2 regions of the Paenibacillus sp. FSL H7-0703 genome follow, and region 2 is predicted to be linked to the other one. Evidence: riboswitches for the same ligand, from Rfam matches in the RefSeq annotation. Region 2 holds a riboswitch; the other holds the start of a gene.

What was found. Region 2 has a riboswitch for cyclic di-AMP ahead of MHB46_RS07690 (hypothetical protein). Riboswitches for the same ligand answer to the same signal wherever they lie in the genome.
Region 1: linked by a shared signal. The riboswitch ahead of MHB46_RS14130 (G5 domain-containing protein) and the one ahead of MHB46_RS07690 (hypothetical protein) in region 2 are both predicted to bind cyclic di-AMP.

Annotation. Positions count from the first base shown of each region.
Region 1 is NZ_JBBOPF010000001.1:3,218,769-3,222,670, reverse strand. Features, by position in the region: gene MHB46_RS14140 (HD domain-containing protein) at 1-141, shown strand, start outside; gene MHB46_RS14135 (TatD family hydrolase) at 184-954, shown strand; cyclic di-AMP (ydaO/yuaA leader) riboswitch at 1,156-1,438, shown strand; gene MHB46_RS14130 (G5 domain-containing protein) at 1,710-2,858, shown strand; gene rnmV (ribonuclease M5) at 3,005-3,550, shown strand; gene rsmA (16S rRNA (adenine(1518)-N(6)/adenine(1519)-N(6))-dimethyltransferase RsmA) at 3,558-3,902, shown strand, end outside.
Region 2 is NZ_JBBOPF010000001.1:1,810,338-1,814,239, reverse strand. Features, by position in the region: tRNA gene MHB46_RS07700 (tRNA-Leu) at 196-278, shown strand; gene MHB46_RS07695 (glutathione peroxidase) at 424-909, opposite strand; cyclic di-AMP (ydaO/yuaA leader) riboswitch at 1,376-1,548, shown strand; gene MHB46_RS07690 (hypothetical protein) at 1,664-2,059, shown strand; gene MHB46_RS26215 (potassium-transporting ATPase subunit F) at 2,243-2,320, shown strand; gene kdpA (potassium-transporting ATPase subunit KdpA) at 2,472-3,902, shown strand, end outside.

The sequences.
Region 1 (3,902 bases), 1.4 Mb from region 2:
ATATCCGAAGTTTCGGAAATTGTGCGCTCAATAAGTGGTATTCACCGAGGGAAATATCATATGTATTTTCCCCAGAATAAATTGAACGCGGTAAAAGACAGGCTTCCTGCCGAAATAAGGAATTATTTTGTCAAAGAATAGACAACTATATAGAAATGTAAGTAAAAAAAGGAGATGTAAACCTTGGATTTATTCGACACTCATACTCACTTGGATGCGCCACAATTTGACGAAGATCGTGAAGAAGTTATAGCACGTGCTGTCGAATCAGGAGTAACGCGGATGATCAATATCGGATTTAATCGTGAGACCATTCCATCCACCATGAAATTGGCCGAGACGTATGATTTTATTTATGCGGCAGTTGGATGGCACCCACAGGATGCTATTACAATGCAGGAGGGCGATCTAGAATGGATTGCATCGTTATGCAGTCATAAAAAGGTTGTAGCCATCGGAGAGATCGGTCTGGATTATTATTGGGATACATCACCGAAGGATGTGCAGCATCGGGTGTTTCGAAATCAAATTGGTCTGGCTCGTGAGCTCAAGATGCCCATTGTTATTCATAACCGGGATGCCCATGAAGATATTGTTAAGATTTTGCGCGAGGAAAAAGCGAGTGAGATTGGTGGAGTCATGCACTCCTTTTCGGGTAGCTGGGAGACAGCCAAAATGGTGCTGGATATGGGATTTCACCTTTCCTTCGGTGGTCCAATAACGTTCAAAAATGCCAAGCAGCCAAAAGAGGTGCTCGCACAGGTGCCGCTGGACCGTCTGCTCATTGAAACTGATGCTCCCTATCTGACGCCTCATCCGTTTCGTGGGAAGCGAAATGAGTCTGCACATGTGAGACTGGTAGCAGAGGCTGCAGCCCAAATCAAAGGGATTACAGTGGAGGAATTAGTGTCAATAACGACCCGAAATGCCCTGGAACGATTTGACATTCAGTGAAAAAGTGAAGAAATCGATCAAAATAAAGAGATAGACGAAGCTAATCATGAATTTGTTGCAGGAAACTCGAGAATATTACAATATTTTAACCGAATATTTTAAAAAATGTACTTGAAACCTGCTTTACAACATGCATAGAAACAGGATATCATCTTTTCAGTGAATTGTTGTTTGAATGTAAACATCAACAAGTCATTTCATGAACCAGTCTCGCTGAGTCCCTTTTACAGGGAACGGGGGAACCGATATGGCTTACAGTACGTCCGGCGTATGTGCAAGAAGGGAACGTCTCTTCCGCCAGCCGGCTCGACCTAAATTCTTTTCCCGGTAGGGATTGAACAGGTGGAGGAGCCGTATTTCGATTTCTTTCTGGGTCTTTGGGGTGAATGTGAAGGCGACCGCCATGAGCGGTTGACCCAAGCTAGGGCGACTCTCTACGTCCGAACCCGACAGCTAACCCCGTAAGCGTAACAAGAGAGAAGCCATCTCGTGCATGAGTTTTCCCGCATATTCACACATGCCGGAAGCCACGAAAGAGCTCTCTAGTCTCTTTCTCTGGCTTTTTTTGTTGTGAATAAAAGAAAATCTGTCATCATACTGTGGTTAAACAGGGGAGGACAGCATGCCGCGAAGACGGGTACATGGTGCAGGACAGTCGTAGTTTGGGCTTGTCTTGTAGAAAATCTGTTATAGTCACGTCAAATCTCAACTATGTCTTACTCCAGACGGCGGGCTATGTAAGGAGGACGGAGGAAATGGGCATTTTCCAAAAAAAGGATACCCATGAGTCACGCTCATCCAGCATGTCTTACGTATTGCGTTGGAAGCAAGAGAATGTGCGCCAGGCTGCTTTGGTTGCTATTTTTCTAATCGCGCTAACGATTATGATTTCAATTCTGATGTACACGCAATCTAAAAAACAAGTCTTTTTTGTCATCGATGGCAAGGCGTCTGCGGTAGAAACCCGGGAATCCAAGCTTCAAGATTTGCTGAGCGAGCATTCCATTTCACTTCAGCCGCATGATACAGTTTCCATGCCGCTAAATGGAGCAATACAGGATGGCGATCGCGTAGTCATTAAACGTGCCAATCAAGTCAAAGTATCTTCAGGCAATGAGACGAAAAAGCTGTACACAACAGAAAATACAGTAGAAGGTGCCATTCGTACCTCGGGCTATAAATTATCATCAACGGATAAAGTTTATCCTGCGTTGGATGCCTCTGTTTCGTCTAACATGGACATAAAAATCGTCCGTGTGAAGAAACAGCAGGTCGAACAGAAAAAACAGGTGCCTTATCAGGTCATCAAAACGGCCGATCCGAGTCTTTATAAAGGCGATAATCGGGTCATTCAAAGCGGCAAATCGGGTGTGGTCGTCCAGCACGTTCAAAAGGTATATCATGATGGAAAGTTGGTATCCAAACAGCTGGTTAACAAGGAAGTTGCACAGAACCGTGTGGATAAGGTCATTGCGGTAGGAACGAAGAAAAAACCGGTCGTTCTTGCTGCTTCCGTCGGTCCCAATGATGCGGTTGAGGCAACAACGGTTAGTTCGGGCAGTGCTGTCCGTAAAGCAGGCGTAAATTTTAAATATAGCAAAGTTTTACAAAATGTCTCCATGACGGCGTATTCCTCACAGGAGCCAGGTATCGGTACACGTACTGCATCCGGCGCACGTGTCACGGAAGGACGCACCATCGCGGTCGATCCGAGTGTAATTCCAATCGGCTGGTGGGTGTATATCGAAGGGGTGGGCTTCCGTCGTGCGGAGGATACCGGTGGCGCGATTAAAGGCCACAAAATCGATGTGTATTATGAGAGTTTGAGCCGAGCCAACCAATTTGGTCGTAAGCACGGTAAAACCGTATATGTTATCGGACCGGTAAAGCCTGAAATCAACTAAAACAGGTTGTGTATGTTGAGGGCAATGCGATAGTATTAACAACATAGTTATGCCATGCTAAGAAGAGGATATCCTCTTCTTATTTTGTTTTCAAAAGCAGGGAAAGATAAATATAGCTTGCTGTGTAGCAGTGGAGGGAAACGCAAATGATCAAGGAAGTGATCGTGGTAGAGGGCCGGGATGATACGGTGGCCATTCGCCGCGCTGTTGAAGCGGATACGATAGAAACTGGCGGCTCCGCCATTAATAAAATGACGCTGCGTAAAATTGCATTGGCGCAGGAGCGGCGGGGGGTCATCATTTTAACCGATCCCGATCATGCAGGGGAGCGCATCCGTAAGATTATCGCTTCCAAGGTACCCGGCTGCAAGCAGGCCTTTATACCCGAGGCAGAAGCGACGCGTAAAGGAGATATTGGCGTGGAGAATGCCTCACCAGAAGCGATCAGACACGCTCTTGCACGGGTCCATACGACAGTGGAAGGCGCCGACCCGCTGATTGAGTGGGCGGACCTGATTGATGCTGGACTCATCACCCATCCCAATGCTGCTGCACGCCGTATGGCCTTAGGGAATGTGCTGGGTATTGGTTATTGTAACGGAAAGCAGCTACATAAACGGCTCTCTGTATTTCAGATCAGCCGCGAGGAATTTGCCGGGGCGCTGGCACAAATTGAAAGTGAAGGATTGTGATGTCCGTATGACAGGGATTCAAGATATAGCAACACCGCGGCGTACGAAGGAAATTATTCAACGGCACGGTTTTTCGTTCAAAAAGAGTTTGGGACAAAATTTCCTGATTGATCAAAATATTCTCAATAAGATTGTAAATGCTGCCGGATTGGATGAGACGAAGGGTGCACTTGAGATCGGTCCTGGGATTGGCGCTTTGACCGAGAAGCTGGCGCAATCGGCTAAGGCAGTTACCGCTGTCGAGATTGACCAGCGGCTGCTGCCAATTCTCGGAGAGGTGTTGGCCCCTTACGAGCATGTGAAGGTACGTCATGGAGACGTGCTGAAGCTGGATTTGCGAGAGGTGTTCGCA
Region 2 (3,902 bases):
TTACTTGGGGGGACGAAAGATATTCGAAATATATGTAATATATATTTACATTTAAGTAGCTTTTGTGTCAAATTAAATATTCTTATCGCTCATATATGTTAGTTAAAATAACATATAAAATAATTATTATATTTTTGTTTACAAATAGTTGATGAGAGAGTATAATAAATCTGTTGCCTCATTACATTATGATTTGCGGTCGTGGTGGAATGGCAGACACGCTATCTTGAGGGGGTAGTGGGCGTACGCCCGTGGAGGTTCGAGTCCTCTCGACCGCATTATATGCAAGACCTAGTTAAAAAAGCATCCTGACACGATTTACGTGAAGGGATGCTTTTTTTGTTAAGCATTTTTCGTTATATTCTTTAGCCACGGAAGCCACGGTTGCAACAGGTCGTTTATTAACTGTGATAATGAAGAATGTCAGTTTTGCTGCAAAAGCTTCTCTATATCTCCCGCCAGCTTATCTGGAGTGGTTTGCGGTGCATAGCGCTTAAATACGTTACCTTCTCTTGTAATTAAGAATTTAGTAAAATTCCATTTGATCGCTTTGGACCCTAACACCCCCGGAGCTGTTTGGGTCAGGTAGCGAAATAAGGGGTGTGCTTGATCGCCATTGACATCTGTTTTGGCGAACATCGGAAAGGTAACCCCATAATTGATCTGGCAAAACTCGGAAATCTCCTCGCTGGAACCTGGCTCTTGTTTGGCAAACTGATTGCTGGGAAATCCCAAAATCTCGAGCCCCTGTTCATGGTACTGGTCATATAGCTCTTGTAGCGCTTTGTATTGGGGGGTTAACCCACATTTGCTGGCAGTGTTCACGATAAGCAGAACGTTCCCTTCATATGTGGATAACGGAATTTGTTTCCCTTGCAGGGTTTGCGCATCATATTCATAAACGGTCATAGTATCTCTCCTTATTCAATATTCAACAATTAAATTGTAAGCAATTAAAAACAAGGTTGCAAGTCTGGAAAAGCTGTATCAAGCCTTTAGCCGCTGTAAAATCGTATTTTGTTTAAAACAGTAAATCGCACCGCAAATGAAGCGAATTAAGGTGTTTCTTCTTATAAAAGAGGGTTCAATCGGTGTTTAGCTGGTACATATAGCGTATTTTCTTCTCTTTTTACAAAAAATGGCCAAAAACGCTTTACCCTACGCCAATATTGACATGCTTGTCATTTTCAAAAAGGGATGAAAAACAGAGATTGGAGGAGCTGTGAGAAGCATAATTGCATTGTAAGCGTTATTATTAATCTTCTATGCTCTAAAGGCCGATTTATAACCCTGCAGTTGAGCTTTACAGTCTTCCATGCGCGGGTGTATGATTCAAGACGTAATTTCAAATTAACTTGAATGAAGCAACAACGAAATGTCTATAGCGCTGAATTTTGCAGTTGCAAAAGCGGGGGAACCAATCGAGACTGTACGGCTTCGGAAGCCATGTGTCTCATGGGGTGAATTTTCCGGTCAAGTGCCAGAAATAGGGCGACTCTCACGTCCGAATCCGACAGCTAACCTCGTAAGCGTACAGGGAGAGGCAACAAACCGCCGTGTGCAGCCATGGTTTATTTTATCATGGATATGTCAGAAGCCGGAGGAAAGCCTTTTTCCTTCGGCTTCTTTTTGTTGTCTTTTTATACCGGGAGAGGAGCTACTGATGGAAGGTCGGTTAATTATTGTCACTGCACCGAATGAAGCGGGCAGAAGTTTTGTGAAATTGCTTATTTACAAAAAATTGGCGTTTGCAGTTCTGACGAATAGCGCCCAGGAGGAACGACAGCTCAAAAAAATGGGTGTGGAGCACATTGTCCGCATCAATACCATGCAAGCGGGAAAATGGAATTTTCCAAAAAAAGAAATTGGTAGTGTGTATTTGTTCGAGAACAGCTTGAATCTGACTTGCCGTTTCCTACAAATATGTCGACCACTAACATCGGAATCGATCTATGTTATTACACACGGCTGTAATCCACAAGGAATTTATCGGGGATTGGGAGCGGACCATGTGATCTACACATTGAACGGAGAGGTGGGTTTTCTGCTGAACGGATAAGCACTTATAACATAGTTGTTTTATGATTTTATGATGAAATAAGAATGGCGATCTGAAGACCGATACGGAGGGTATAAACATGATGGATATATACATGCTGCTCGTCATGGCTGTGAGTTATGGAGTGATACTGCTGTTTGTACGCTGGTGTGATGCGCAGACCTCTAAAGGAGGACGAAGAGGATGATCGTTATACTCGGGCTTACGGCTATTGTGTTTATGTATTTAATCTACGCACTCCTGAACCCTGAAAAGTTCTAGTCACTGGTAGGGATAGAGCGGGCGGGAACAACAGATCTGAACATTAAAGCATCATAGGTAGCAGGTTTTCGCAAACGTGTGCACACAATTGGTGCTCTGGAAGCAGGTCTGTTGTTCCAAACGCAGGAGCATTTTGAAGGAGGAATAAAGGATGGAGCTGCTTCAAATTGGAATTGTGATCGTTATATTGCTGCTCTTGGTAAAGCCAATGGGTACATATATGTATCATGTATTCTCGAATGAACCCAATCGGACGGATCGGATTTTTGGCAGAACAGAAAAGCTGATTTATAAGGTAGTAGGCTTGAAGAAAGTGGAGAGCATGCGTTGGACTACGTATGTTATGAGTTTCATTGCTACGAACGCCGTGCTTGTGGCAATCAGCTACTTGCTGTTGCGTTTACAGGGAATGCTTCCCGGTAATCCGGCTGGAAACAGTAATATGGAAGCATCACTAGCTTTTAATACGGTAATCAGCTTTATGACGAATACGAATCTCCAACATTATAGCGGAGAAAGCGGGCTTACGTATCTGACACAGATGGCGTTCGTCACGATGATGATGTTCACTTCGGCTGCTTCCGGTTTTGCGGTTGCTGCGGCTTTTATGAGGGGATTGACGCGGCGCGGTGAAGGGATGGGCAATTTCTTTCAAGATTTTATTAAAGCCATTATAAGAATTTTCCTGCCGCTGGCCTTTGTGCTTACGCTGGTGCTGGTTGGATTGAAGGTACCACAGACGCTTCAGCCTACGGCGGATCTTACGACGCTGAGCGGAACACAACAGCAAATTTCTATGGGACCCATTGCTTCTCTGGAGTCCATCAAGCATTTGGGGACAAACGGGGGCGGATATGCGGGAGCTAACTCTGCGCATCCTTTTGAAAATCCAAGTCCTTGGACGAACGTGCTGGAAATTTTGGCAATGTGGGTAATGCCGGCTTCGTTGCCGTATACCTTTGGATTGTTTGCCCGTAATCGTAAGCAGGGCTGGATTATTTTTAGCTCCATGATGGTATTGTTTCTAATTTTTCTATCCATTACGTACGTGTCTGAAAAGACAGGTAATCCGTTAATCCAGACACTGGGTGTGGATGCTTCTCAGGGAAGCATGGAAGGGAAAGAGGTTCGTTTCGGCATTGGACAATCGGCTTTATTCACTGCGGTCACAACAGCGGCAACGACAGGTTCGGTCAATAATATGCATGATACACTAACCCCGCTGGGTGGCATGGCTGCTTTGGGAGAAATGATGCTAAACGTCATTTTTGGCGGCAAGGGTGTCGGGCTGATGAATATGCTGATGTATGCGATTCTGGGTGTGTTTATATGCGGACTGATGGTCGGGAGAACTCCGGAATTTATGGGAAGGAAAATTGAAGGCAAGGAAATGAAGCTGATCGCGATTGCCATTTTGGTACATCCGTTTCTTATTCTCGCCCCAACTGCGCTTGCGTTTATGAGTCATTGGGGATATGATGCGGTCACTAACCCTGGCTATCACGGGTTGACTCAGGTGCTCTATGAATATGCGTCATCTGCTGCAAATAACGGTTCGGGATTTGAAGGTCTCTCGGATAAC